Regions from separate parts of the Mesorhizobium sp. P2_A12 genome, predicted to be linked through region 3. Evidence: predicted binding sites of a transcription regulator. Region 3 holds the regulator's gene; each other region holds the start of a gene.
The links. Region 3 encodes PhoB, which activates phosphate uptake and scavenging genes when phosphate is short. Its sites were predicted from a motif close to TGTCATNNANCTGTCAT; they were not measured.
Positions count from the first base shown of each region.

Region 1: a site for PhoB is predicted at 3,839-3,855, ahead of AC1DZU_RS11520 (alkaline phosphatase D family protein). Genes of this name have one in related genera too.
Region 2: a site for PhoB is predicted at 3,222-3,238, ahead of AC1DZU_RS00425 (PhoX family protein). Genes of this name have one in related genera too.
Region 4: a site for PhoB is predicted at 2,827-2,843, ahead of AC1DZU_RS02185 (DUF1045 domain-containing protein). Genes of this name have one in related genera too.

Region 1 is NZ_JBFUCU010000004.1:241,742-248,772, reverse strand. Features, by position in the region: gene typA (translational GTPase TypA) at 1-1,668, opposite strand, end outside; gene AC1DZU_RS11525 (hypothetical protein) at 1,866-2,147, shown strand; gene AC1DZU_RS11520 (alkaline phosphatase D family protein) at 2,193-3,767, opposite strand; gene AC1DZU_RS11515 (MFS transporter) at 3,920-5,203, opposite strand; gene AC1DZU_RS11510 (TetR/AcrR family transcriptional regulator) at 5,277-5,894, shown strand; partial or broken gene AC1DZU_RS11505 (hypothetical protein) at 5,940-6,505, shown strand; gene ppa (inorganic diphosphatase) at 6,727-7,031, opposite strand, start outside.
Region 2 is NZ_JBFUCU010000001.1:98,399-105,429, reverse strand. Features, by position in the region: gene AC1DZU_RS00445 (sensor histidine kinase) at 1-760, shown strand, start outside; gene AC1DZU_RS00440 (response regulator) at 757-1,419, shown strand; gene AC1DZU_RS00435 (hypothetical protein) at 1,629-2,174, opposite strand; gene AC1DZU_RS00430 (hypothetical protein) at 2,490-2,996, opposite strand; gene AC1DZU_RS00425 (PhoX family protein) at 3,306-5,309, shown strand; gene AC1DZU_RS00420 (hypothetical protein) at 5,439-5,663, shown strand; gene AC1DZU_RS00415 (flavin-containing monooxygenase) at 5,655-6,839, opposite strand.
Region 3 is NZ_JBFUCU010000004.1:530,991-538,021, reverse strand. Features, by position in the region: gene AC1DZU_RS12940 (ATP-binding cassette domain-containing protein) at 1-711, opposite strand, end outside; gene AC1DZU_RS12935 (sugar ABC transporter permease) at 727-2,058, opposite strand; gene xylF (D-xylose ABC transporter substrate-binding protein) at 2,209-3,249, opposite strand; gene AC1DZU_RS12925 (ROK family protein) at 3,603-4,850, shown strand; gene phoB (phosphate regulon transcriptional regulator PhoB) at 5,004-5,693, opposite strand; gene phoU (phosphate signaling complex protein PhoU) at 5,713-6,420, opposite strand; gene pstB (phosphate ABC transporter ATP-binding protein PstB) at 6,446-7,031, opposite strand, start outside.
Region 4 is NZ_JBFUCU010000001.1:452,049-459,079, forward strand. Features, by position in the region: gene AC1DZU_RS02170 (COG4280 domain-containing protein) at 1-48, opposite strand, end outside; gene phnN (phosphonate metabolism protein/1,5-bisphosphokinase (PRPP-forming) PhnN) at 161-790, opposite strand; gene AC1DZU_RS02180 (alpha-D-ribose 1-methylphosphonate 5-triphosphate diphosphatase) at 787-1,941, opposite strand; gene AC1DZU_RS02185 (DUF1045 domain-containing protein) at 1,976-2,683, opposite strand; gene iolB (5-deoxy-glucuronate isomerase) at 2,940-3,752, opposite strand; gene AC1DZU_RS02195 (DUF3329 domain-containing protein) at 3,758-3,991, opposite strand; gene iolE (myo-inosose-2 dehydratase) at 4,071-4,988, opposite strand; gene iolD (3D-(3,5/4)-trihydroxycyclohexane-1,2-dione acylhydrolase (decyclizing)) at 5,061-6,911, opposite strand; gene AC1DZU_RS02210 (bifunctional 5-dehydro-2-deoxygluconokinase/5-dehydro-2-deoxyphosphogluconate aldolase) at 6,962-7,031, opposite strand, start outside.

The DNA of each region.
Region 1 (7,031 bases), 290 kb from region 3:
CAGCTTCACCGCCTCGTCCTTGCCGGCGGCGCGGATGTTGGTGAGCTTCTTGCCCTTCAGCACGTTCACTTCGAGGTCGTTGTCACGGCTATGGATGCCGATGATCATGCCCTGATAGACCTTGACGCCGGGATCGATGACCATCGGGCCGCGGTCTTCCAGGTTCCACATGGCATAGGCTACCGCCTCGCCCTGCTCGTTGGAGATCAGCACGCCGTTGGTGCGGCCCGGCAATTCGCCCCTGTAGGGCTCGTAGGCGTGGAACAGCCGGTTCATGACGGCGGTGCCGCGCGTGTCGGTCAGCAGTTCCGACTGGTAGCCGATCAGGCCGCGCGTCGGCGCGTGGAAGACGATGCGCTGGCGGTTGCCGCCGGAAGGGCGCAACTCGACCATCTCGGCCTTGCGCTCCGACATCTTCTGCACGACGATGCCTGCATGCTCCTCGTCGACGTCGATGACGACTTCCTCGACCGGCTCCAGCAATTCGCCGTTCTCGCCCTTCTGCATGACGACGCGCGGCCGCGACACGGCGATTTCAAAGCCTTCGCGGCGCATGGTCTCGATCAGCACGGCCAGCTGCAATTCGCCGCGGCCGGAGACGAAGAACGAATCCTTGTCCGGCGATTCCTCGATCTTCAGCGCGACATTGCCTTCGGCCTCGCGCAACAGGCGGTCGCGGATGACGCGGCTGGTCACCTTGTCGCCTTCGGTGCCGGCAAGCGGGCTGTCGTTGACGAGGAAGGACATGGTCACGGTCGGCGGATCGATCGGCTGCGCATGCAGCGGCTCGGTCACCGACGGGTCGCAGAACGTGTCGGCGACGGTGCCCTTCGAGAGGCCGGCGATGGCGACGATATCACCCGCCTGGGCTTCTTCGATCGGCTGGCGCTCGAGGCCGCGGAAGGCGAGGATCTTGGAGATACGGCCGGTCTCGACCAGCGTGCCGTCATGGTGCAGCACCTTGACCGGCTGGTTGGATCTCAGCGTGCCGCTCTCGATGCGGCCGGTGATGATACGGCCAAGGAACGGATTGGCTTCCAGGATGGTGCCGATCATTCGGAACGGGCCGGGATGAACGGTCGGCGTCGGCACATGCTTGATGACGAGATCGAACAGCGGCGCCAGGCCCTGGTCCTTGGGGCCTTCCGGATTTTCCGAAACCCAGCCATCGCGGCCTGAACCGTAGAGGATCGGGAAGTCGAGCTGCTCGTCGGTGGCGTCGAGCGCCGCGAACAGGTCGAACACCTCGTTGACCACCTCGACATGGCGGGCGTCCGGACGGTCGATCTTGTTGATGACGACGATCGGCTTCAGGCCGACCTTGAGCGCCTTGCCGACGACGAACTTGGTCTGCGGCATCGGCCCTTCGGCGGCGTCGACCAGCACGATGGCCGAATCCACCATCGACAGGATACGCTCGACTTCGCCGCCGAAATCGGCGTGGCCGGGCGTGTCGACGATGTTGATGCGGGTGTCCTTCCAGTCGACCGAGGTCGCCTTGGCCAGGATCGTGATGCCGCGTTCCTTTTCGAGGTCGTTGGAATCCATGGCGCGCTCGGCGACGCGCTGATTGTCGCGGAAGGAGCCGGATTGCCGGAGCAATTGGTCGACGAGGGTGGTTTTTCCATGGTCGACGTGCGCGATGATCGCGATATTACGGATTTTCATGTTCTGGTCTCGGAAGCGTTGCAGGCAGCAGGCCAAAAGGCGCTGCCTCTTTCGGTTGCGCGGCTCATACAGGGTTTTTCGCAGTTGCGAAAGAGGACGCGCGATACCAAATACTCATCAAATCTTAAGCATCTGCGTGTGAGATGATTTTGTTAACCAAGGCGGGAACCTTTCGAGGCCCGGGCAGTTCGAACGTTATGACCGATAAACTCAACCGATTTTGGCCGCTCATCGCGTCTGTTGCCTTTGCCGTCCTGCTGGCGGCCAACGCCGCGCAGTCGGCTGCGACGCAGAAGGAAGCGCGGCCGGCCTTGCCAACCGTTGCGCCATCCGCCGAGCAGGTCTTCGCCGACGCGCCCGACGGCGTCGACCCGATGGTGACCGGCCCGGTCAGCGCCGCCTTCAAGCAAAGGCAGGACGCCGCCAACTGCGACACCGCCGTCTGGCCGAAAATCCCGATGGTCTGCTATCCCGACTGACGACCGCCGGCAGCGGTCGTCATCCCAGAGATGACGAAGGTCGGCTTACGCCGACCGCACCGGGTCGAGCGTGACCTTGTAGAGTTCGTTGTCGTCGCGATCCATCAGCCGCACCGTCATCTGCTCGCTGGCGCCATTGATATCGACCAGCCCGAAGAATTGCAGGCCGGCTGACGGCGGCAGGTTCTGGCCTTGCTCGGCGGTTGGCGCCTTGATGAATTTCAGCTCCGGACCAAAAGTCATGTCGAAAGCGTTCGGGCCGAACGTGCCGGCATGGATCGGGCCCGAGACGAATTCCCAGAACGGATTGAAATCCTGGAACTGCGCCTTGTCGGGATTGTAGTAGTGCGCGGCGGTGTAGTGCACGTCGGCGGTCAGCCAGACGGTGTTGCTGATGCCGGCGTTCTTGATGAAGCGCAAAAGGTCGGCGATCTCGAGCTCGCGTCCCTTGGCCGGGCCGTTGTCGCCGTTGCTGACCGCTTCGGCACCCGCCTTCTTGGCGGCATCGTCCCAGACGACGAGGCCGAGCGGCATGTCGGCGGCGATGATTTTCCAGGTTGCCTTCGAATTTGCCAGTTCGCGCTTCAGCCATTTCGTCTGCTGTTCGCCGAGCATGCGCGATTGCGGCGTCATCTCATCCTGCATGTCCGGGCCGTTGGGGCCGCGATAGGAACGCATGTCGAGGAAGAACACGTCGAGCAGCGGCCCATAGGCAATCTTGCGATAGACGCGGCCCGGTTCGGACGGTTCGTAGCGGATCGTCGTCATTTCATGGAACGCACGCGCCGCGCGTGCCGCCAGCACATGGATGGATTTCTCGGTGTACCGGTTGTCGGCGCTGAGATCCTTCGAATCCGACCAGTTGTTCAGCACTTCGTGGTCGTCCCACTGGTAGAACGTCGGGCAGATAGCGCTGAGGCCCAGCACGTTCTTGTCCATCATGTTGTATTTCCACTGGTCCCGGTATTCGTCCAGCGTCTCGGCGACCTTGCGCTTGCCGTCGATCAGTACGACGTTCTTCCACTTGCCGCCCCCGGGCAGGTCGACCTCGTCCTTCATGGCGCCGTCGGCATAGATGGTGTCGCCCGAATGCAGGAAGAAATCGGGCGTGTGCTTGGCGATCGTGGCGTAGGTCTTCATGCCGGTCTCGTCGATGCCCCAGCCCTGGCCGGCGGTGTCGCCCGACCAGGCGAACTTGATGTCGCGCCTGGAAGCGGGCGCGGTGCGGAAGCGGCCGGTGATCGGCTCGGAAACTGCATTGATGTCGGCGAGATCGGCTGCCGTCATGCGATAGAAGATGTCCTGGTCGGAAGCGAGGTCGGTGAGCAGACGCTTGACCGTATAGTCGCTGGCCGGCGAGGTATCGAGCGGCGCCAGGCGGACGGCATCAGTGAAACTTTCGGTCGACGACACTTCGAACATGACGCGCGACGGCCGATCCGTGCGCGTCCACACCATGCCGCTGATGGCGTCGACATCGCCTGACTGCACGCCATGGGTGAAGGCCGGGCGCTGGCTGGCGCGTGAATAGTATGGCATTGCCAGGCCTGATGCGCCGACCAGGCCAGCGGCGCTGGCCGAGGTGACGAAAGCACGGCGGGTCATCGAGAGCTTGTTCATGGCTGTCTCCTGGATGGCTTGAACGGTGCCACCAAGGTCCAGCCTCAATGTTTCAGGCGCATCTCGAAACCATGACGGTTTGATAACAACCAACAGGCAGGGCACGTTCTCCCTTCTCCTCATAGGGAAGGGAGAGCCGCACCCAGTCACCCTTACGCCGCTTGCGGTTCCGGATCGAAGGCCGGTCGGCTGGTGTTGATCAACAGCGAGATACAGGCGGCGGCGATTGCCGTCATGCCGGCGACCATGAAGGCCAGCTCGTAATTGCCCTGCAACTCGCGCATGGTGCCGCCGAAGGCAGCGGCAGCAGCTGCGCCGATCTGATGTCCGGCGACGATCCAGCCGAACACGATCGGGCCGCTGCGGTCGCCGAATGCCTCGTTGGCAAGCCTCAGCGTCGGCGGCACAGTGGCGATCCAGTCGAGGCCGTAAAGCACCGCGAAGATGATCAGGCTGGTCGCCGAGAAGCCGGAATAGGGCAGGTAGATCAGCGACAGGCCACGGATCCCATAATAGACGCCGAGCAGCTTGCGCGGGTCGTAGCGGTCGGTGAGCCAGCCCGACAGCGTCGTGCCGATCAGGTCGAAAATGCCCATCATCGACAACAGGCCGGCGGCCTGCACCTCGCCGATGCCCATGTCGCCGCAGAAGGCGATCAGATGCGTGCCGACCAGCCCGTTGGTGGTGAAACCGCAGACGAAGAAGGTGGCGAACAGATACCAGAACACGCGCGTGCCGGCCGCGCGGCGCAGCGTCGAGAACGTGTGTGCGAGGAAATTGCCCTGCGAAGCCGGTGACACCGGCGGCACATCGTCGGCCGCAGCACCATAGCGCACCATGCCGATCGAAGCCGGCCGTTCCGGCACCAGCAGCCAGACCAGCGGCACCAGAGCAGCGGTGGCGATCGAAACGGCAATGACAACCGGCTGCCAGCCGCCCGACTGTGCCAGCGAGGCGATCAGCGGCAGGAACACCAGCATGCCTGAGGCACTGGAGGCCGACATCAGCCCCATGACAAGGCCGCGATTGGTCTTGAACCAGCGGTTGACGATGGTGGCGCCGAGCACGCTGGCGACAGCGCCGGAACCAATGCCCGAGAACACGCCCCAGGTGATGAACAGATGCCAGGGCTTGGTCATCAAGAGGCTGAGCGCGGTCGAGCCCGACATCACCACCAGCGAGGCAAGCAACGTGCGGCGCAGCCCGATCCGCTCCATCAGGGCGGCGGCGAACGGCCCGGTCAGGCCGTAGAGCAGGATGCCGACACCGGCGGCCAGCGAAACGACGTCGCGGCGCCAGCCGAAACTGTTCTCCAGCGGCAGCATCATGACGGCGGGCGCCGAGCGCAGGCCGGCCGCGACCAGCAGGCAGAGGAAGATGACGCCAACCACGACGAAAGCGTAGCGCTGGCCAAACGGACGGGATTGAGCTATCATGTTACTGACCGGTACGTTGCTGATGGGAGGATGTATACGTACCGATCGGTAACATTGTCAATCGAGTTCCATGATGCCAACGGACAAAAATATTGAACTGACCATCAGCGACGGTCATGCATCGGCGCCACCGAAGGCTGCCAAGAAGATCCTCGACGTGGCCTACGAGCTGTTCTACCGGCGCGGCATCAGGGCGATCGGCGTCGACGAGATCGTCAAGCGCGCCGGCGTCACCAAGCCCAGCCTCTATCGCAGCTTTCCCTCCAAGGATGAGCTGGCGGCCTCCTATCTCAGGCAGTACGACCAGGAATACTGGGAGCGTTTCGATGAGGCGGTCGCCGCCCATCCCGGCGATCCGCGTGCGCAGATCAAGGCTTTCCTGACCCGCATCGGCAAGCGCACGCAGGTGGCGGACTATCGCGGCTGCGGCATGACAAATGCCGCGGTCGAGTACCCCGAACACAGCCATCCGGCCCGCGTAGTCAGCGAGGCCAACAAGCAGGAATTGCGCCGCCGCCTGCGCGCCATGGCGGTTGCAATGGGTGCGCAGGATCCCGATACGCTGGGCGACGGCCTGCTGCTGCTGATCGAAGGCGCCTATATCAGCGGCCAGCTGTTCGGGCTCGGCGGCCCGGCGCAATCGGTCGCCCGCAACGCCGATCTTCTGATTGAAGCGAGCTTGAAGAAATAGTGTTTGACGCTACGCTGCGATGGCTTGCAACGGAGTTTGTCGGCCATGCGCGCGCTTCTGATCCCGTTCGTCTTGGCCGGTTTCTGCCAGGCTGCGCAGGCCAGCGACATCTCAAGCGCCTATACCGATCTCGACTGGAAGAAGGACTGCGTGACCTACGCGCAGGCCGAAGAAGGCGACGGCGACTGGGCCGATCTCGCCTGTTCGGGCTATCGCGGCTACCCCGTTCTGATCGCCTATGACGACGCGCGCGAATCGCTGTTTTATGGCTTTCCGCCCGGCAGCGACATGACATCGGTCTGGGAGAGTTTCTCCGGCTTCAATTCGTCCGGCGCCAGGATCGAGTGGCGCATCGAAACCACGGGCGACAAGGCTGTGCCCTTTGCCGCGATCCACCGCCGCTCGATCAGCAACCCGGACGACGAAAACAAGCCGACCGAGGTGCTGCTCGTCGCCAAGGTCGGCCAGATGGACGCCCGCGATGGCTGCACGGTCGGCCTGGTGCTCAGGCGCGCAAACTGGCTGACGACAAAGCGCGGACGTTCGCCTGCGGCAAGGATCGGCACACCGTCGTCGGCAACGTGCCGGCTTTCGGCCGCGTCGACAACTAAGCTCGTCGGAGATTGGCCGCAGCGCCCGTAACTTCGTCATCCACGGGCGGAGCAAGGAGCGTAGCGACGCAGCGCAGACCCCGAGGATCCATGCCGCGAAATCACAACGCCGCAGCGGTGCAGAATTCTGTTCCGCCGCGTCCGCGACAGGTATCACGGCATGGATCCCAGGGTCTGCGCGTCGCTTCGCTCCCGCTCCGCCCTGGGATGACGAAGCTGAGCTACTTGCTTGCCTTGGCCCGCGCGATTGCCTCGAGGATCATCTTCTTGGCGTATTTGGAATCGTGCCAGCCTTCGATCTTGACCCATTTGCCGGGCTCGAGATCCTTGTAGTGCTCGAAGAAGTGCTGCACCTGCTGGCGCGTGATGTCGGGCAGCTGCGTGTACTCTGTGACGTTCTCGTAGCGAAGCGTCAGCTTGGGTGACGGCACGGCGATGATCTTTTCGTCCTGGCCGGCATTGTCTTCCATGATCAGCACGCCGATCGGCCTGACATTGATGACGCAGCCCGGCACCAAGGCACGGG
Region 2 (7,031 bases), on a different contig from region 3:
CCTGTCCGGCATCGTGCTGCGCGGCAGCCGCACCATCGACGATCAGCGCGGGGCGCTGCGCCGCCAGGTGTCGGAGCTGCAGGGCCTGGTGGCGCAAAACAACGCCTTGCGGGTCCGCGTGCAGCGGGCGTCCCGCCGCGCCACCGCGCTCAATGAAAGATACCTGCGCCGCATCGGCGCTGACCTCCATGACGGTCCGGCCCAACTCGTCGCGCTGGCGGCGCTGCGCATGGACAGTCCGGTATTTTCCGGCGATGGCCATTCGAGCGAAAGCCGCTCGACCGAGGTTGCGATGATCCGCAAGACGCTGGAGGATGCGATGCGCGAAATACGCGGTATCTGCACCGGCCTCGTCCTGCCGCAGATCGAGACGGCTGCCACAACGGACATCCTGCGCCTGGCCGTCAACGAACACGAGATGAGGACGGGAACGTCGGTTACACTCACGCTGGCCGGACACTTGCCAGAGCCCGGCGCCTCCGAGAAGATCAGCATCTACCGTTTCGTGCAGGAAGGGTTGAACAATGCCTATCGCCACGGACGAGGCAAGGATCAGGCGGTGAGTGCGGGGATGAAAGGCAGCAGGCTTTTCGTTGAAGTCTCGGACGGCGGGCCAGGCTTCGATCCGGCACGCGTCGAGGGCCTCGGGCTCGCCGGGCTCAGAGAGCGGGTCGAAAGCATTGGCGGCCAGTTCGAAACCTTGACCGGGCCGCACGGCACGCGATTGGTGATCCGCCTATCGGTCGAGGAGCAAGCATGATCGGCGCCATTCGCATTGCCATTATCGACGACCATCCCCTCTTCCGTGAGGGCGTGACGCGCAGCCTGACGGAAATCGGAGGCTTCGAGATGGTGGGCGAGGGCGCCACGGCGCAGGATGCCGAACGCATCGTCTCGACCGTACGGCCGGACATTCTGCTGCTCGATATCTCCATGCCGGGCGGCGGTCTGACCGCGGTTGCAAGCATCCTCGCCAGCCATCCCGCCCAGAAGATCGTCATGCTGACCGTTTCGGAGGCCAATGCCGACGTGACCAGGGCCCTGAACGCCGGGGTGCGTGGCTATGTCCTCAAGGGCGTCGGGTCGCGCGCGCTCGCCGACATACTGCACAGTGTGGCGGCCGGGGAAAGCTATCTTTCGCCGACGCTGTCAGCCCGCCTGCTTTCGGATCTCCAGTCCCTGCAGCCGACCGACGGCATAGTGGACCGGCTGCGGCAACTCACCGAGCGACAGGCAGAAATTCTGCGACTGGTGGCTGAGGGCCTAAGCAACAAGGAAGTTGCCTTGCGGCTGGAGCTGCAGGAGAAGACCGTCAAGCATCACATGACCGGCGTGCTGTCGAAGCTCAATGTGCGAAACCGCACCGAAGCAGCCTTGATGATGCGTGAGTCGCGCGACCGGGACCGGAACCATTCGTAGAGGCTTCGGCCATCCCGAGAGCGGCTCACCGTTTCACGGAAACGCCGAACCGCTATATCTGGTGACGCGCTTTAAGTCTTTTATGCATGTCGTTGCCTCTGCTTCTGGGCGACACGCATCACCCGGAAACCGGGTGACAAAAGAGAGGTCACCTCCGCCGGGGGCGGCGGAGGTGACGTGTGAAGCCGGCCGTTGCCTGTTGGCCAACTTCACAACGCTTTGAGGCGGCTGAAATCCGCCGGCGTGGCTCCGCGATCGATGATCGTGCGCCCGAGCGAATCCTCCATCCTGAAACGGCCATTCTCGATCTTTTCCATTATGCCGTCGGGATGCTGGACCGTGATCGTCTTGCCCTCCACGTCGACTTCGTCACCGGTCTTGGCGTTGACATGACGACCGTTGCCATTTTCGTTCTGCCCCTGGCTGGATTTGGAGTTGCCGCTGGCGGTTCCGCTATTTCCTTTGCCGTTTCCGTTGCCGCCGCTATTGCCGCTGTTTCCGTTTCCGTTGCCGCCGCTGTTGCCGCCGTTGCCGTTGCCGCCGCTGTTGCCACCGTTTCCGCCGCCGCCACCACCATTACCACCGCCACCGCCATTGCCGCCGCCACCGTCGCCCTTGCCGGCCTGTGCGCTAGCGGCGTGGATTCCAGGAGCGGAGCCCTGGAGGTCAATCTGATAGGGAGCGATGGTCAGCGCCAGCGCGGCCGCCGATCTGAGCGCCAGCCGGCAACAACGGGTCTTGATCGATCTATGCATGGTGATCTCCGTCGATTGAGCCGGCGTGCCACCGTCGACGTTGGAGTTGCACCAGCATCGCCGAAAGAAAAGATACCCGAAAGCCGTATCCGACCGTTGCGCTTGTCACCCAGGACCTTTGCAAGCGCAAGATTGGACTAAAGTCCCAAGCTTGTGCTAATATATGTCTTGTATGGACGGCGGCGACCGCCATCGCCGAACGGAAGCTGGCTTACCTGATGCCGCCGAACATCAAGTCACCTCCGCCGGGGGCGGCGGAGGTGACTTGTCAAACTGGTCGTTCCCCGGTTGACCTGCTTCACAGGGCGTTCTGCTTCACAAAGCCCGAAGACGACTGATGTCGTTTGCCGTCGCCGGACGTTCGACAATCGTGCGGCCGAGTGCATCCTTCATCTGGAAACGGCCGTTCTCGATCTCTTCCGTGATGCCGTCGGGATGCTGGACCTCGATTTTGTTGCCGTCGACTTCGACCCTGTCGCCGGTTTTCGCATTGACGTGATCTCCATCATCGTCTTGACCTTTGCCGACCCCTGAATTGCCGGCTGCGCCGTGATCGTCGCCGGCGCCATTGTCTCCGCCAGCGTTTCCGGAGTTACCGTTTCCGTTGCTGCTGTTGCCGCTCCCGCCACTCCCGCCGCTGCCGTTTCCACCGCCGCCGCCACCGCCACTGCCATGCCCGCCATCCTTGGCATGCGCACTTGCGGCAACGATGGCGGGACCAGAGCCGTGGAAAGCGAGTTGATAGGGGGCGATGGCCAGCGCCAGTGCCGAGGTCGCCCTCAGCGCCAGCCAGCAACAGCGGGTCGCGATCGATCTGCGCATCCTGGTCTCCTCTTCGATCAGGCAGGCGGATTTCACCGCCAGCGTTTTCGCAAGGGAACCACCATCGCCGATATGGCGGCCTAGCGTAACCGGCCCACGACCGATGCGGTGCCGCCAAGGGACCTTTGCCGGGCCTGACAAGGGACCTTTGTCCTAGCGCTAAGTGCTGATCGCAGAGTGCTTAGCCGACGTCTCAGAAAGCTGTCGCGGCTGAAAGGCTTTTGATGTCACGAAAATGTGATCAGGTGACTATAAGGGGGTTGAAGAGGCAACACGCTCCAGCCACCCGCAAAGCCAGAGGCAAGCCAGATGACCGAACACCGCTCCCCCGACGCCAAATTCCGCACCAGCCTGCTCGAGGAAAACGCCGGCCCGGCCACCAATCCCACCGACAACCGCACCATGGGCGAGATCATCGCCGCGCGGTTCTCGCGCCGTGGTTTCCTGAAAGGCTCGCTGGCCGTCTCGGCCATCGCCGCCACCGTCAGCCCGCTGGCGCTGGTCAGCGCCGACCAGGCCCGGGCTGCCGAAGGCTCCGCCTTCGCGTTCGATGAACTGGAGGCCGGCATCGACGACAAGCACCATGTCGCGCCGGGCTACGATGCCGATGTGCTGTTGCGCTGGGGCGATCCGCTTTTTGCCGATTCGCCGGAGTTCGACCCGACGAAGCAGTCGGCGCAGGCGCAGGCAAAACAGTTCGGCTACAACAACGACTATGTCGGCTACATCGCGATCGACGGCTCGGCCGAACACGGCCTGGTGGTCGTCAACCACGAATACACCAACCCGCATCTTATGTTCCCGGGCATCGTCAAGATCGTCGAGAAGGACGGCAAGAAATCGGCCGACGTCGCGCCGCTCAGCAAGGAACAGGTCGATGTCGAGATGGCGGCGCATGGCGGCACCATCGTCGAGATCCGCAAGGACGGCGGCAAATGGCAAGTGGTGCGCGACGGCAAGCTCAACCGCCGCATTACTTCCAACACCGAAATGGCGCTGTCCGGCCCGGTGGCCGGCCATGACCGCGTCAAGACCAATGCCGACCCGTCCGGCACGAAGGTTTTGGGCACCTTCAACAATTGCGCCGGCGGCGTCACGCCGTGGGGCACCTATGTGATGGCCGAGGAGAACATCCACGGCTATTTCTCCGGCGAATTGCCCGAGGGCCACAAGGAAGCCGCCAATTACAAGCGCCTCGGCATTCCCGAAGGCGCCTATGAATGGGCGGCGCACTATGACCGCTTCGACCTGGCCAAGGAGCCGAACGAGGCCAACCGTTTCGGCTGGATCGTCGAGGTCGATGTCAACGATCCAACCTCGACGCCGCGAAAGCGCACCGCCATGGGCCGCTTCAAGCACGAGGGCGCCGAATCGATCGTCGCCAAGGATGGGCGCGTCGTCTTCTATCTCGGCGACGACGAGCGCTTCGACTATGCCTACAAGTTCGTCACCAACGGTAAGTTCAATCCCAATGACCTTGCGGCCAACAAGGATCTGCTCGACGACGGCACGCTGCATGTCGCCAAGTTCGCGGAAGACGGCTCCGTCGAATGGCTGCCGATCGTCTTCGGCCAGGGTCCGCTGACTGCCGAAAACGGCCTTGCCAGCCAGGCCGACGTGCTGATCGAGACACGACGCGCCGCTGACCTGCTCGGCGCCACCAAGATGGACCGCCCCGAGGACATCCAGCCCAATGGCGTCAACGGCAAGGTCTATGTCATGCTGACCAACAATTCCAAGCGCAAGGCCGATCAGGTCGACGCCGCCAACCCGCGTGCCGAAAACGCTTTCGGCCACATCATCGAGATCGCCGAGGACGGCGGCGATTTCACTGCCACCAAGGGCAAGTGGGAAGTGCTTCTGAAATGCGGCGATCCGGCGGTGGCCGATGTCGGTGCCACCTTTTCGACGGCGACGACGGCCAATGGCTGGTTCGGCATGCCCGACAATTGCGCGGTCGATTCAGCCGGACGCCTGTGGGTCGCCACCGACGGCCAGAGCCCAAAGACCACCGGCCGCACCGATGGGCTGTGGGCGGTCGACACCGAAGGCTCGGCGCGGGCAACCTCGAAACTGTTCTTCCGCGTGCCGATCGGCGCCGAAATGTGTGGCCCGCTGTTCGCCCCTGACGATCAGACCGCCTTTGTCGCCGTCCAGCATCCGGGCGACGGGGGCGAGGACTGGGAAGCGTTCGGCCGCCCATCCTACTATGAGGACCTGTCGACGCGCTGGCCCGACTTCAAGCCCGACATGCCAGTGCGGCCGGCGGTCGTCGCCATCACCAAACAGGGCGGCGGCAAGATCGCTGTTTGATAACAGGCACTGCAATCTCAGGGGGGTTTCGGCGAGCCGAAGCCCCTCCCTTTTACGTCAAATCATTCAAGCCCCGGGAAAGATTGGAAATTTACACATGGCGCCCTAGGTCATTACCAGGAGATTGCCATGCCGAAGTCCGTTTATGACCGTGGCCTGCTCAAACCTGCCGAAGTCGCCACCTTGCAACGTGTGTTCGACGAAGCCTGCCGGCGCCGCGAAGCGCATCCCGAATCGGCCGAGGCGCGCGAACTGGCTCTCACCCTGCTGGCGCTGCACAATGCCGGCATGGTCGAGGAAGACATGCTGATGCAGGCCGTCGGCTTCCGGAGGCTCGAGCCGAAGTCAGCGTGAAGCGCCGTGGGAGGCGCCAGCGGAGTTGGCAATCCGTTTGGTGATCGCCTTGGCCATGATGCCGGCATTGGCGAAGCAGCCGCGAATGCTCGGCCGCATGCCGGTGAACCACAGGCCGGGCAATTTCGGATCGGCTTGCCCGCCGTTGAAAAGCGGAACGCCCTTTTTGTCGAGGACGCCGAGCCTGCCGACCATGGGCTCCAGGCCGGTGCGGTAGCCTGTCGCGGCAATGACGATGTCGGGATGGATCAGGCTGCCATTGGCCAGGATCACGCCATCGCGGGCGAATTCCCGTATCGCCGGCACCACAACGATCTTGCCGGCCTTGATGGCACTGACGGCGCCGTCATCGGCGGCGATCGCAATGTAGTCCGAGGTCAGCCGGCTGGCGCCACCCGAAGGCGCGGGCGGCATGCCGAATTTGGTCAGGTCGCCAAAAACCAGCCGCTGCGTTGCCGCCATCACCGCATCGGCGACCCGCAAGGGCAAGCGCGCCATGAACGGCGAAAGCCGATGCACGGCGATCTTGCCGATCCGCTTGGGCAGCAGCGCGGGACCGTTGCGGGCCGACAGCCAGATGGCGGCCGTGTTTATGCCGGCCAGATTATTGAGCGTATCGAAGCCCGAATTGCCGGCGCCGACGACCAGCACTTTCTTGCCGGCATAGTCCCGCGCGTCGCCGAAATCCGCCGCGTGGATGATGCGGCCGGCAAAACCCTTCATGCCTTTCCATTCGGGAATGAAGGGCTGCCTGTCGCGGCCCGTGGCGATGACGACATGGCGGGCCAGGCGCGGTCCGGCGCTGGTCAGCAGCGCCCAGTGATCGCCCTTGAAGACGATTTCTTCGACATCTACGCCAAACTGCACTGGCAGCCGGTTCTCCTGCCTGAAATCATTCATATGGCGGATGACGACCGTCTTGTGTGGAAAGGCAGGCGTGCCCTGGGGATAGGCAAGACCGGGCAGTGAAGACAGATCGCGATGGGTGTTGAGATGCAACTGCCGGTGCCGCCGGTGCCAGGGCTCGGCCAGCCGGCTTTCCTTTTCCAAGATCGCCGTGGGCACGCCGGCGTTCATCAAGGCATGTGCGACGGCCAGCCCGGCTGCACCGGCGCCGACGACGATTGCCGGCTCGACCGGCTCGTTCGTCACCGGTCTGATGGTCGTCTCAGCCATTCCTTCTCTGATCTCCATTCGACCCTTCCGACGCCACGCTTCCCGTGGTCGCCAAGGGAGGCCGCGGCGGCTCGATCCTGCGGTGGACTTATATATCGCGAATCGAACCCGAATTTCGAGCATGCGCCGTCCGCGATTGCGCACTATATGGCATATGCGCGATATCAGCGGTAATCAGGTCGCGGCAATGTG
Region 3 (7,031 bases):
CACATCGGTGGTGCGCGCGGTGCCTACAACCTGGCCGTTCTTCATGACGCAGACCCGGTCGGCAAGCTCGAACACGTCGTGGATGTCGTGGCTGATCAGGAAGATGCCGATGCCGTCGGACTTGAGCTGCTTGACCAGTTCGCCGACCTGCGCCGTTTCCTGCGGACCAAGTGCCGCCGTCGGCTCGTCCATGATCAGGATGCGCGCATTGAACAGGATCGCGCGCGCGATCGCCACCGACTGCCGCTGACCGCCAGACAGCTTGATCACCGGCTCCTTGAAGCGCTGGAAGCGGGGATTGAGCCGGCCCATCACCTTGCGCGCCTCGGCCTCCATCGCAACGTCGTCGAGCGTACCCCAGGCGGTCATCAGCTCACGGCCGAGAAACAAATTGGCGGCGGCATCGACATTGTCGGCCAACGCCAGCGTCTGGTAGATCGTCTCGATGCCGTATTTCTTGGCGTCGCGCGGGTTGGAGATCGATGCCTCCTCGCCGTTGACGAAGATATGGCCCGCGTCGCGCTTGTAGGCGCCGGACAGGATCTTGATCAGCGTCGACTTGCCGGCGCCGTTGTGTCCGAGCAGCGCCACGACCTCGCCGGGGAAAAGGTCGATCGAGGCGTCGTCGACGGCGCGGATGCCGCCAAAGGCTATCGAGATGTTGCGCATATCGATCAGCGCAGTGCTGGTAGGAGCGGTCTTGTCTGCCATGATTCTTGTCCTCCCCTAGACGCGCTTGCGATAGACGGTATCGAGCCAGACCGCGACGACCAGCACGGCGCCGACGACGATGCTCTGCAGCGGCGAGTCGATGCCGAGCAGCACCATGCCGGACTGCAGCGACTGCATCAGCAACGCGCCGAGCATGGCGCCGAGCACCGTTCCGGAGCCGCCGGCAAGCGAGGTGCCGCCGATGACGGCGGCGGCGATCACCAGCAGCTCGTCCAACGTGCCCAGCGCATTGGTCGACGCGTTGAGGCGGGCCGACGAGATCGCCGCGCTGATCGCGGCCAGCACACCCATGATCATGAACACCTTCATGGTTACCCAGCGCGTGTTGATGCCGGCGAGATTGGCGGCCTCCGGATTGCCACCGATGGCAAAGACATAGCGGCCGAAACGGGTGCGCTTGGTGATGAAGGTCATGACGATGCCGACCGCGACCGCCATCAGCACCGGTATGGCGATGCCATGGGCGATGAACAGCCCGCCTTCGGGAATGGTGATGCCGTTCTGCTGTGCATACTGGCGCACGATGCCGATTGGCCATGGATAGGAATTGGCGATCCAGACGGCCCCAAGGATGGCAGCGCAACTGACCACACCGAGAAAGGTTTCCGCCCACACGGGGCGCAGTGGAAAGTTGAACCGTTTGCGCTGCGACCGGCCGTTGAGCAACGCGAAAGCGACAGCCACGCAAGCAACGATGCCGATGATCCAGCTGGCGGTGGCGCCGATCGAGCCTCGCGGTCCGCCGCCCATCAGCTGGAATGTAGCGTCGAGTGGCGCGACCGTGCGCCCGTTGGTGATCAGCCATGCCATGCCGCGCCAGACCAACAAACCGCCCAGCGTCACGATGAAGGCAGGAACTTCGAGATAGGCGATGATGAAGCCCTGGAAGGCGCCGATCACAAGACCGAGCACCACGCCGACGACCAGTGCGATGATCCAGAGCCAGGGATTTCCAAGCTGGAAGCCGATGACGCGAATGAGGAATTCGGCTTGCGCCACACCCATGATCATACCGATCACGCCTTCGACGGAACCAACCGAAAGGTCGATGTTGCGCATGACGATGACCAGCACCATGCCGGTCGCCATGATCGCGACCGAGGAAGTCTGCACCGACAGGTTCCAGAGATTGCGCGGCGTCAGGAAAAGTCCGCCCGACAGGATATGGATGCCGACCCAGATGACCAGTAACGCACCGACCATGCCAAGCATGCGCGTATCGAGTTCGGTTGCCTTGAGGAAGCGTCCGACGGCGCTCAATTCGGACGCACGCGCCCGGTCTGCGGGCGCATTCGCGGCAGGCGTGTTAGAGGCCGTGTCGGTCATGAAGTCCTCCCACCGGTTTGCCGTCTGGCGCGGATGCCGGAAACACGATGCTATTTGCTTTCCGCGATCATTTGAAGCGGAATGCCCCTTGAGAAACGCCGCCGCCCCCGGGCCCGCGGCGCTGAGATCGAACCGGGATCCCGTTCGGTTTTAGTTGCAGGCCGCGACGGTGCCGGCGGCGACGCCTGCACAGACTTCGTCCTTCTTGATCCAGCCGGCGTCGATGACGACGTTGAGATTGTCCTTGGTGATCGCGATCGGGGTCAGGAACAGCGAGTTGGTCTCGTTGCCGCCGGGCGTGGTGAACTTCACGGCGTTCGGGATCTTGTCCAGGGCAGTGCCAGCGGCCAGCTGCGAGGCGATCTCGGCAGCGTTCTTGCCGAGTTCGCGTGCGTCCTTCCACACCGACACGGTCTGTGTGCCGAGTGCAACGCGGTTCAGTGCGGCATGGTCGCCGTCCTGGCCGGACACCGGAACCGATCCTGCCAGCCCTTGCGCCGTCAGCGCGGCGACGACGCCGCCGGCGGTGCCGTCATTGGCTGCCACCACGGCATCGACCTTGTTGTCGTTGGCGGTGAGGAACTGTTCCATGTTCTTCTGGGCATTGGCGGGCAGCCAGCCATCCGTATAGGCTTCGCCGACATTCTTGATCTTGCCGCTATCGATGGCTGCCTTGAGCACTTCCATGGAGCCGGCGAACAGGAAATCGGCATTCGGATCGGCGCCCGAGCCCTTGATGAAGACGTAGTTGCCTTCCGGCTTGACCTTGAACACTTCGCGGGCCTGCATGCGGCCGACTTCCTTGTTGTCGAAGGTCAGGTAGAACACGTTCTTGTTCTCGATCAGCCGGTCATAGCCGACGACCGGAATGCCTTCGTCCAGCGCCTTCTGGACCGCCGGGCCGATGGCCGAGGCATCCTGCGCCAGGACGATCAGCGCGTTGGCGCCTTGCGAAATCAGGCTCTCGACGTCGGTGAGCTGCTTGCCCGGATTGGACTGCGCATCAGCGGAAATGTATTTGTCACCAGCCGCCTCGATGGCCTTCTTCATCGCCGCTTCGTCGGTCTTCCAGCGCTCTTCCTGGAAGTTGGACCACGAAACGCCGATGACCTTGTCCTTCGCCTGCGCGACCGACACCAGCGTCAGCGACATGGCGACACCCGCCAGGATGGCGGCTGTGAATTTTTTCATAATATCCTCCCTGCGCCGCGTATGGCGCGACCAAACTGACCCGTAGGCCGGCACAGAGGCTCTATTTTTTCGAGCCTCGAAAAAATAGTGATCCAACGCCCGAACGCTGTCAACATCGATTCTGATGGATTTTGACGTCTCTCCGAGTTTTTTTCGAGCTCCGGAATAAATAATGACATGATGGTGGGGTTCTGCCAGAATTTGGCTTCGCGCATGTCGCCCCAAAAGTCCGCAGCGGTTTCGGGGCAACGACACGCGCAGAAGCAAGTGCCTGAAGCGTCGCGCATTCAGGCTTCGCTGATGGCCTTCGGGAGGCACGAAAGGCTGCGGCGACCGGGAGGATGTGAAAAAACATGTCGGTCGGAATCCGCCACGACGATCTGCGCCGCCGCAACCGGGCGATGGTGATTGCGGCCGTGCGCCGCGCCGGACAGCCGTCCCGCACCGAGATCGCCGCGACCACGGGCCTCAGCCATTCGACCATATCGGCGATCTCCTCCGACCTCATCGGCGAAGGCATCCTGACTGAGAGCAAGCCGAGCGAGGCCGGCTCGCTCAAACGCGGCCGGCCGCAGGTCGGCCTCGGCCTCAATCCGGAAGCGGCGGCGGTGATGACCGTGGTGCTGTCACTGAACTTCCTCTCGGTCGCCGTCATCGACTATGCCGGCCAGGTGATCGCCGAGGAACAGCGCCGGCTGGACACGCTGACCATGTCGCGCGACGCGCTGGTCGGTGAATGCGTTGCCATCGTACGGCGTCGTCTTGAAGACCCCGACCTCGACGTCCGCAGTGTCGCCCGCATCGCGCTGGCGATCCAGGGCATCACCGACACGCGTGCCCGCGCCATGCTGTGGTCACCGATCACGCCGCACACCGACATCGCCTTCGCCGACATACTCGAGGACGAGTTCGGCATCCCCGCCACCATGGAGAACGACTGCAACATGATGGCGATCGCGTTGCGCTGGCGCGACCCCGATCGCTACCGCGACGACTTCATCGCCATCCTGCTGTCGCACGGCATCGGCATGGGCCTGGTGTTGAAGGGCGAGTTGTTCACTGGCACCCATTCCTCGGGCGGCGAGTTCGGCCATATGATCCATCGGCCGCACGGCGCGCTGTGCCGCTGTGGGCGGCGGGGCTGCGTCGAGGCCTATGCCGGCAACTATGCCATCTGGCGGAACGCAAGGCAGATGAGCGAGGACGCGGAACCGGTGGCCGATGTCAGTGACGCCGACATGCGCGCGCTGGCGACCGCGGCCCGCGAGAGGGATGGACCCGAGCGCGAGGCCTATCGCAAGGCCGGCGAGGCACTCGGCTACGGTCTCGGCAGCCTGTTCGCGCTGATCGATCCGGCGCCCGTCGCCATGGTCGGTGTCAGCGCCGCCGCCTTCGACCTGATCGAGCCGGCATTGCGCGAGGCGATTGCGCAGACCGCCGGCGGCCAGCATTCGCAATCGATTTCCTTCGACACCGAACCGAACGAACTGCCACTGATCCGCGAAGGCTGCGCCACGCGGGCGCTGACCTTCGTAGACCAGGAGATTTTCGCGCCGGGCACGCAGGCGAGATCCGGCCTCGGCGGCAAGAACGTTGCGTGAATAACGCGCCTGGATGTGTTGAGATTCAGGTTAGGCCGAGTCGAGAATGGCGGGTTCCGAGAACCGGAACGGAGCGGACATTTGATCCGTGAGTACCGGAAGCGCAGGAAACTGCCGTTCACAGGCCGGCATCACCTGAATATCAGCATATCCCTAATCTTCCCGGATTGCGTAGCCCGCCCCACGAATGGTGCGGATGACATCGGGCATGCGGCCATTGTTGACCGCCTTGCGCAGCCGACCGACATGCACGTCGACCGTGCGTTCGTCGATGTAGATCGTCTCGCCCCAGACATTGTCGAGCAGCTGGCTGCGCGAGAACACACGGCCGGGATGGCGCATCATGAATTCGAGCAGGCGGAATTCGGTCGGTCCGAGCCGAATCTCGCTCTTCTTGCGATAAACCCTGTGCGATTCACGATCGAGCACGATGTCGCCGACCTTGAGCACGCTGGACAGCACTTCCGGCTTGGCGCGGCGCAGCAGCGCCTTGACCCTGGCCATGAACTCCGGCGTCGAGAACGGCTTGACCAGATAATCGTCGGCGCCTGTCGAGAGGCCGCGCACACGATCGCTTTCCTCGCCACGCGCGGTCAGCATGATGATCGGCAGCCGCTCGGTCTCGGGACGCATCCTTAGCCGGCGGCAGAGTTCGATTCCGGAAACCGCCGGCACCATCCAGTCCAGCACCAGAAGGTCGGGGACGTTCTCCTGCAGCCGGATCTCGGCCTCGTCGCCGCGCGTCACCACCTCGACCTGGTAGCCCTCGGACTCCAGATTGTAGCGGAGCAGCACACCCAGCGGCTCCTCATCCTCCACCACCATGATGCGTGGCGCGATCATCGACTGGTCACCCCTGCCGTCATGCCGCCGGCGCGGACATTGCCGTCTCGTCCTGCTTCGGACGATTGGCGGGCAGCTGCGTACCGGTCAAAACATAATATGCATTTTCCGCGATGTTGGTGACGTGATCGCCGATGCGTTCGAGGTTCTTGGCGCAGAACAACAGATGCGTGCAGGCGGTGATGTTGCGCGGGTCTTCCATCATGTAGGTCAGCAGTTCGCGGAACACGGAGGTGTATTTGACGTCGATGCGCTCGTCGTCGGCGCGCAGCTTCGCCAGCGCCGCCGCGTCGCGCGCCGTATATTCCTCGATGACGCCCTGCACCTGGATCAGCACCAGCTGCGCCATTGCGTCGATGGAGTGCGACAGGTCGCGCGGGGTGACACTGAGGCCGACGGTGCCGACGCGCTTGGCGATGTTCTTGGCAAGGTCGCCAATACGCTCGAGGTCGCCGGCCATGCGGATCGAACCGACGACGTGGCGCAGATCGTCGGCCATCGGCTGACGCTTGGCGATCAGTGTGATGGCGCGGTCGTCGAGTTCACGCTGGCGCGCGTCCATGATCGCATCGTCGGAGACGACGCGCTGCGCCAGGGCGTTGTCGGAATTCAACAGCGCCTTGGTGGCGCCGCCGACCATCGAGCCGGCGAGGTCGCCCATGTCGCGGATCAGCCTGCTGATCTGTCCGAGATCCTCGTCGAAAGAAGCGACTGTGTGTTCGCCCATGATCTTAGTCCTCGTATGCCTGAGCTCAGCCGAAGCGGCCGGTGATGTAGTCCTGCGTGCGCTTCTCGCGGGGCGACGTGAAGATCTTCTCGGTGCGGTCGAACTCGACCAGTTCGCCCAGATACATGAAGGCCGTCTGCTTCGACACGCGCGCCGCCTGCTGCATGTTGTGGGTGACGATGACGATCGTGTAGTCGGCTTGCAACTCGTCGATCAGCTCTTCGATCTTGGCGGTCGACAGCGGGTCAAGCGCCGAAGCCGGCTCGTCGAGCAGGATGACTTCCGGCTTCACCGCCACGGTGCGGGCGATGCAGAGTCGCTGCTGCTGGCCGCCGGAGAGGCTGAGGCCGCTTGCGTTGAGCTTGTCCTTGACTTCGGTCCACAGTGCGGCGCGCTTCAGCGCCTGCTCGACACGGCCGTCCATCTCTGACTTGCTGATCTTCTCATAGAGCCTGACGCCGAAAGCGATGTTTTCATAGATCGACATCGGGAACGGAGTCGGCTTCTGGAACACCATGCCGATCTTGGTCCGCAGCAGGTTGAGGTCCTGCGAGCGATCGAGAACGTTCTGGCCGTCGAGCAGCACCTGGCCCTCGGCGGTCTGCTTGGGA
Region 4 (7,031 bases), on a different contig from region 3:
CAGGAATGCCGCCGTGATGGTCGAAAGGATGGGTGTCAGAGTCTGCATGGAGATTCTTCTTGGAAGGTCGTTGCCTCGGGATCGCGATCCAGCATCATGATGCGGTCAGCACCATACAGCGCTCCAGTGGCAGCGAAAAAGCAAGTGGAGCGCTATGGCTCTAGATCAAGCCCGACATGTCAGAGAAGGCCATCGCCTTGCGCAGCACCTCGGCGAAACGTTCGCCGGCCGCCTCGCGCGGGCCGCTGTTGTCGATCGAGGTGACATCAGGTCCGGACAAGGTCACATTGGCGCTGCGCGCCAGCCGGGCCAGCACCTCGCCGCGCGACTCGCGCCCGCGCATAGCCAGCCGCTCGGCCAGCACCTCCGGCGAGGCGGTGATCTCGACGATGGCCAGATTCGCATAGCGCTCGCGCAGGACCGGTATAATCGCACGCGACACATTGGCGACGGCGACACGGCCGTTGGCGACCGACCAGTCGACATCGACCGGGATGCCGTAGTGCAAGCCATGCGCCTCCCAGGAGATGGCGAAGGCGCCATCCGCTTCGGCTTCGATGAAGGCGGCGTCGGCCAGCGTGTCGTGATCCTCGCTCGCGGCATCGCTCGGCCTGGTAATGACGCGGCGTACGAACTCCAGCCGGGTCTCGTCGGCAAAGCGGGCGCGGGCGTAGCCGATCACCGTATCCTTGCCGGCGCCGCTCGGGCCGACGACGGCGACGAAGACGCCGTCGCGGATCGGAAACGTCTCCGCGGACAATTCGCGCTCGATCAAGGCCGACACCATCATGCGACCCGGCGTCCCTGCCGCCAGACGGTGCGCACGACCGGAACATGGTCGTCGACACGCACGCGCACCAGATCGGCGCGGCGGCCCTGCTCGATGATGCCGCGGTCGGTCAGGCCAACCGCTTCGGCCGGGTTCTTCGAGACCATGGCGACCGCCTGCGGCAGCGAAATGCCTTCGACGACGTCGCCGAGGAAGAATGCCGACTGGATCAGGCTGAAAGGAATATAGTCGGACGACAGGATGTCGAGCAGCCCGTCGCCGGCCAGCGTGCGGGCCGAGACATTGCCCGAATGCGAAGCGCCGCGCATGACGTTGGGCGCACCCATCAAGACGCCGAGCCCGGCCTGTTTCGAGGCCCTGGCGGCTTCCTCCGTGGTCGGAAACTCGGCGACGCGCACGCCCTGTTCGATCGCCTCGTCGACATGGCCTGTCGTGGCGTCGTCGTGGCTTGCCAGAACGATGCCGCGTTCGTGGCAGGCGGCGGCGATATGGACACGGTTCGGTCCGGAATTCCTGGCCGATTCCGCCATCCGCTTTTCGCAGAACAGCTTGAAGTCGCGGTCGGTCAGTTTCAGCTTGCGCTGATAGTAGTAGGCATAGGTTTCGAGGTTGACGAACTGGCGCTGGCCGGGCGCATGATCCATCAGCGATGCCAGCTTGACCCGCTCGTCACCGTCGAAATTGGCGAAGGCCTTGAGGCAGTCCGGCGCCGAAACCTCACAGCGCAAATGGATGAAGTGGTCGGCCCGCAGACGATCCTGCTGGACACTGTCCTCGATCGCGTCCGCCAGCTTGCGGATGTCGTCCGATGTCAGGTCGGCGTCCTCGTCCATGCCGACGCGCAAGGCATCGAGCACGGTGGTGATGCCGGCGGTCGCCACTTGCGCGTCATGGGCGAGCACGGCGGCGATCGGATTCCAGCGCACCTTCGGCCGCGGCGCGTAGTGGCCTTCGAGATGGTCGGTGTGGAGTTCGACCAGCCCGGGAATGATGTAGTCGCCGCCCATGTCCTCGCCGGCCATGTTCCCGCCGGTGTGGCCAGTGCCGGCATCCATGCCGGCGATAAAGCCGTCGCGCAGCACCAGCGAACCCTCGACGATCTCGTCGGCAAGCACGATGCGCGCGTTGGTAAGAACAGTTTCGGCGGTCATTTCAGGCAGTCCTTGTTTATTCCGGCTGGGGTATTCAGGCGGTTTTTCTGGCAGGGCGGCGCCCGAGCGCGTGATGGGAGAGCACCATGAACGGGGCGCCCGGTTCGGTTTCGACAAACAGCGTCAACGCCTCGACCAGCAGGGGCTGTTGCAACACCTCCGCGAACAGGCTGTCGATTGCTGCGCGAAGACGAGGGCTTTCCTGTGGCCCCGCCCGGCCGGACAGCGTCATGTGGAAGCGGAAGGTCTCGAAGACATAGGGATAGCCCCAATGGCACAGATTGCGGAATTCGGCTGGCTTCAGTGAATCCGGGCTACGCCGTTCGATCTCCGCCTCGGTCAACGGTGCGCGAAACCGGTCGAAACCGAGCACCACGTCATCGGCAAAGCGGTTGAGCGGAGGCAGTGGTCCTTCCGGCACCAGCGCAAAGAAGCTGTCGATTTGGCTGACGACAAGGCGCGGGATCGTCACCACCGGCGTTGCCTCGGCAAAATGGTCGAGTGCCGCGCGCAGCGAGGTCTCCGTCTCGTTGGCAGCCAGCCGGAAGGGGGCTTTCAGCGTCGCGTGAAAACCGTAGCGCCGCGCCGAAGCGGTGTGGAAGGCAACTTCCGCCGCCGACAGATCGGCCACCGTCTCCACCGGCCTTGTCGCGCCACCGAACGGGTCGCGCCCCAGCCAATTGGCGGCGATCCGCGCCAGCGGCTCGTCCTGCCGGGGAGTGAAATAGATGGCGTAGCGCATGAGAAGAAGTCCTCGTCAAAGCGCGCCGCGTTTGAAGAAATGCTGCGACGCGCTTTAAGTCTTGGTTTTTCGCATGTCGTAATCCCAAACCGCTGCTCACTTTTGGGCGACATGCACTGACCCCGCTGCCATAGGCGATTTCCATGACGGATTGACGAAGCTTTGAAGGGTTTTCGAAGGCAAATCGACCCGGTGGGTCCTTAGCCGACGATTTTCCCAAGCTGGACCAACAGCTTCACCCGAAACGTATGACCGGTCAGGCTTTCATCAACCATTCGTGCTCGGGCGCGTTGTGGAATTTCCACGTCCGCTTCGGCCCGGCCATCACGTTGAGATAGTAGAGGTCATAGCCATGGCAGGCGGCGCAGGGATGATAGCCCTCGGGGACCAGAACGACATCGCCATCCTCGATAGCCATGGATTCATCCAGCGCGCGATGCCCGTTCTTGTCGGCGTCGGTGTAGACGCGCTGGAAGGCAAAGCCCTGCGGCGGGTTGAGCCGATGATAATAGGTCTCCTCGAGATAGGATTCCGCCGGCAGATTGTCCTGGTCATGCTTGTGCGGCGGGTAGCTCGACGTGTGGCCGCCGGGCGTGATGACCTCGACCACCAGCAATGAATCGGCCGGCTTGCCCTCCGGCAGGACGTTGGTGACGTAGCGCGTGTTGGTGCCCTTGCCGCGCACCTCCTGGCCGAGATCCTCCGGTCTGATCACGCGCACCGGCAGGCCGCCGCCGAGGCCCGGTGCCGAACAGACCGCGAGTTCCAGTTCGGTGTCTGCCGTAACCGACCAGTCGGAACCCTCGGGTACATAGACCGACCACGGTTTGCCCTCGAAGGGCGACATGCGCTCGCCGAGCAGTCCAAGGTCCCTGCCGCCGGCCGTCGCTTTGCCCTTGCCGGTGACGAACACCAGGCAGACCTCGCGATCGTCCGTTTTTCCCGACGCGCTCTCGCCGGGATTCAGCCGATGCAGGTCGAAACCGACATAGGTCCAGCCTGCGATCTGCGGCGTCACATGGGCGACGCGGCCATGGCCCTTGTTGGCCTTCACCAGCAGCTTCGACATCCGGTTCACTCCTTCGGTTCTGGCTCGGCCGTTGCCTTGCTCTCGTCGGTAGGCCTCTCGTCGGCCGGCTTGTAGAGATAGAAGAACTGCCACACGCCGTAGCCGGCGAAGCCGAGCGCGAGCACGCCCCAGAACGGCGTGCCGGTGGCGAATTCGATGATCGACCAGATGACGCAGACCGCGACGACGGCAACGCGCCGCCACAAAGGCCGGAAAAACGGATGCTCGGAATCTTTCATCCGGCCAACCTACAGCAACCCGGCTTCGCCGAGAACCAGCGCGTCAGGTATTGGCAAAGCCGTAGGCATTGGGGAAGCCCTAGGCATTTGGAAAGCCCTGTGTCTCGACCGTATAGCCGGCCGCCGTCATCACCCGCATTAATTCCTTGTGGCCGACCTCAGCCATCTTGAGCGGCGGGTTCTTCTTCGGATCCTGCTCGGCCTCGACCACGAACCAGCCCTCGTAACCATGGTCGGCAAACCGCTGCACGATGGCGCCGAAATCCAGCGAGCCGTCACCCGGCACCGTGAAGGCCCCCAGCGCGACGGCGTCGAGGAAGGATTGCTTGGTGCGGTCGAGCTTGTCGATCACGCCCATGCGCACGTCCTTCACATGCACATGGCTGATCCGCTTGTGATGATTGTCGATGGCGCGCAGGACATCGCCGCCGGCAAAGGCCAGGTGCCCCGCATCGAGCAGCAGCGGAATGCCGGCTCCGGAATAGTTCATGAAGGCATCGAGTTCCGGCTCGGTCTCGACCACCGCCGCCATGTGGTGGTGGTAGGACAGCGGCATGCCTTCTTCGGCGCACCATTCACCGAACTCGGTGAGGCGTTTCGCATAGGCCTTTATCTCGTCGTTCGAGAGCTTCGGCTTGGTGGCGAGCGGCTTCGAGCGGTCGCCCTGGATCGAACGGCCGACCTCGCCATAGACGATGCAAGGCGCGTTCACCGCCTTGAACAGATCGATCATCGGCTGGATGCGATCCTTGTTCTTGCCGATGTCCTCATCGACCAGTGTGCCCGAGAACCAGCCGCCGCACAGCGTCACGTCGGCCGCCTTCAGGATCGGCAGCATGACATCGGGATCATTTGGAAACCGCCGGCCCATCTCCATGCCGGTGAAACCGGCCGAGCGCGACTGGCGCAAACACTCTTCCAGCGACACATCATCGCTGAGTTCCGCAAGATCGTCGTTCCACCACGCAATGGGGGACATGCCCAGTTTGGCTTTCAAGTCGTCACTCCAGTTTTCAGTTCGTGCCCACCCTCCCCGCGAGGGGAAAGGTGGGATTTGCCGGCGTTGGCATCAATCGCCAATGGTCTGCATCTGCCGTTTTTCGTCATAGGCCTTGCGCGCCGCGTTTACCTGGGCACGCGCCGACACCTCCGGCACCGCAACATCCCACCAATGGCCGCCGGCATCGGTCGAAACCAGCGGATCGGTGTCGATGACCAGCACGGTGGTGCGGTTGTTCTTCCTTGCCTTTTCCAGGGCGTTTTCCAGCCCGGCGATCGACGGGACTTTCTCGGCGATCGCCCCCATGCTGGCCGCATGCGCGGCGAAGTCGATATCGGGCAGGATTTCGTGGCGCGAGTCCTTCAGGAGATTGTTGAAGTTGGCGCCGCCGGTCGCCATCTGCAGCCGGTTGATGCAGCCATAACCGCGGTTGTCGAGCAGCACGATGGTCAGCTTGAGGCCGAGCATCACCGAGGTGGCGATCTCGGAATTCAGCATCAGATAGGAGCCGTCGCCGATCATGACGACGATCTCCTCGTCCGGCTTCGCCATCTTGGTGCCAAGGCCGCCGGCAATCTCGTAGCCCATGGTCGAGAAGCCGTATTCGGCATGATAGGAGCCGGGCGCGCCAGCTTGCCACAGCTTGTGCAGTTCGCCGGGCAGGCCGCCGGCGGCATGCAGCAGGGTTACGCCAGAGCCCATCGCGCGCTGCACGGCGCCGATCACTTGCGCGTCGGAAGGATAGGCGGCGTTGGTCGACGCGGTCACCTTGGCCGCCTCGGCCTGCCAGGCCTTCTTGCCGGCGGCGGCATTGTCGGTCCAGCTTGCCGGCGCTTTCCAGCCCTTCAGCGCCGCGCCGAGTTCGGCCAGCCCCTCGGCCGCATCAGCGACCAGCGGCAGCGCCCGGTGCTTGCCGGCATCGAAAGGCTGTACGTTCAAGCCGATGATGGTCTTGCCGGAATTCTTGAACAGCGCCCACGAGCCGGTGGTGAAATCCTGCAACCGCGTGCCGATGGCCAGCACGACATCGGCCTCCTCCGCCAGCCGGTTGGCGGCCGACGTGCCGGTGACGCCGACAGCCGCCATGTTGAGCGGATGATCGTCCGGCAGCGAGGATTTGCCGCCTTGCGTCTCGCAGACCGGGATGCCGGCGCCCTGCACGAATTTCGCCAGCTCATCCGAGGCCTGCGAATAAAGCACGCCGCCACCGGCGATCACCAGCGGCTTCTTCGCCCCCTTGAGTGCTGCCACCGCTGCGGCCAGCTCATGGCGGTCCGGCCGCGGGCGGCGCTGGTGCCAGACCCGCTCGGCAAAGAAGCTCTCGGGATAGTCATAGGCCTCGGCCTGCACATCCTGGCACAGCGACAGGGTCACCGGGCCGCAATCGGCCGGATCGGTCAGCACCTGCATGGCACGGCTGAGCGCCGGGATGATCTGTTCCGGCCGCGTGATGCGGTCGAAATACCGCGACACCGGACGGAAGCAGTCATTGACCGTCGCCGTGCCGTCGGAGAAATCCTCGGCCTGCTGCAGCACCGGATCGGGAATGCGGTTGGCGAAGACATCGCCGGGCAGAAACAGCACCGGCAGCCGGTTGACGTGGGCGAGTGCAGCAGCCGTCACCATGTTGAGCGCGCCGGGGCCGATCGACGAGGTCGCCGCCATGAAGCGGCGGCGGAAATTGGCCTTGGCAAAGGCGATCGCCGCATGCGCCATCGCCTGTTCATTGTGGGCGCGGAAGGTCGGCAGTTCGTCGCGCACCTGATAGAGCGCTTCGCCGATGCCGGCGACGTTGCCATGGCCGAAGATCGCCCAGACACCGCCGAAGATCGGGACTTTGTTGCCGTCGATCTCGGTCATCTGTCTGCTGAGAAAGCGGGTCAGCGCCTGCGCCATTGTCAGGCGGATTGTCTTGCTCATGGTGGTTTCCTCCCCAGTCCTTGGGTCCGCTTGTCCTATGCCGCGCCTTCTTATGCTGCTTTGCGGCCGCGCGCGGCAAGCCACGCTTCGGTCAACTGTTCGAAGCGCGAGGCCATGTCG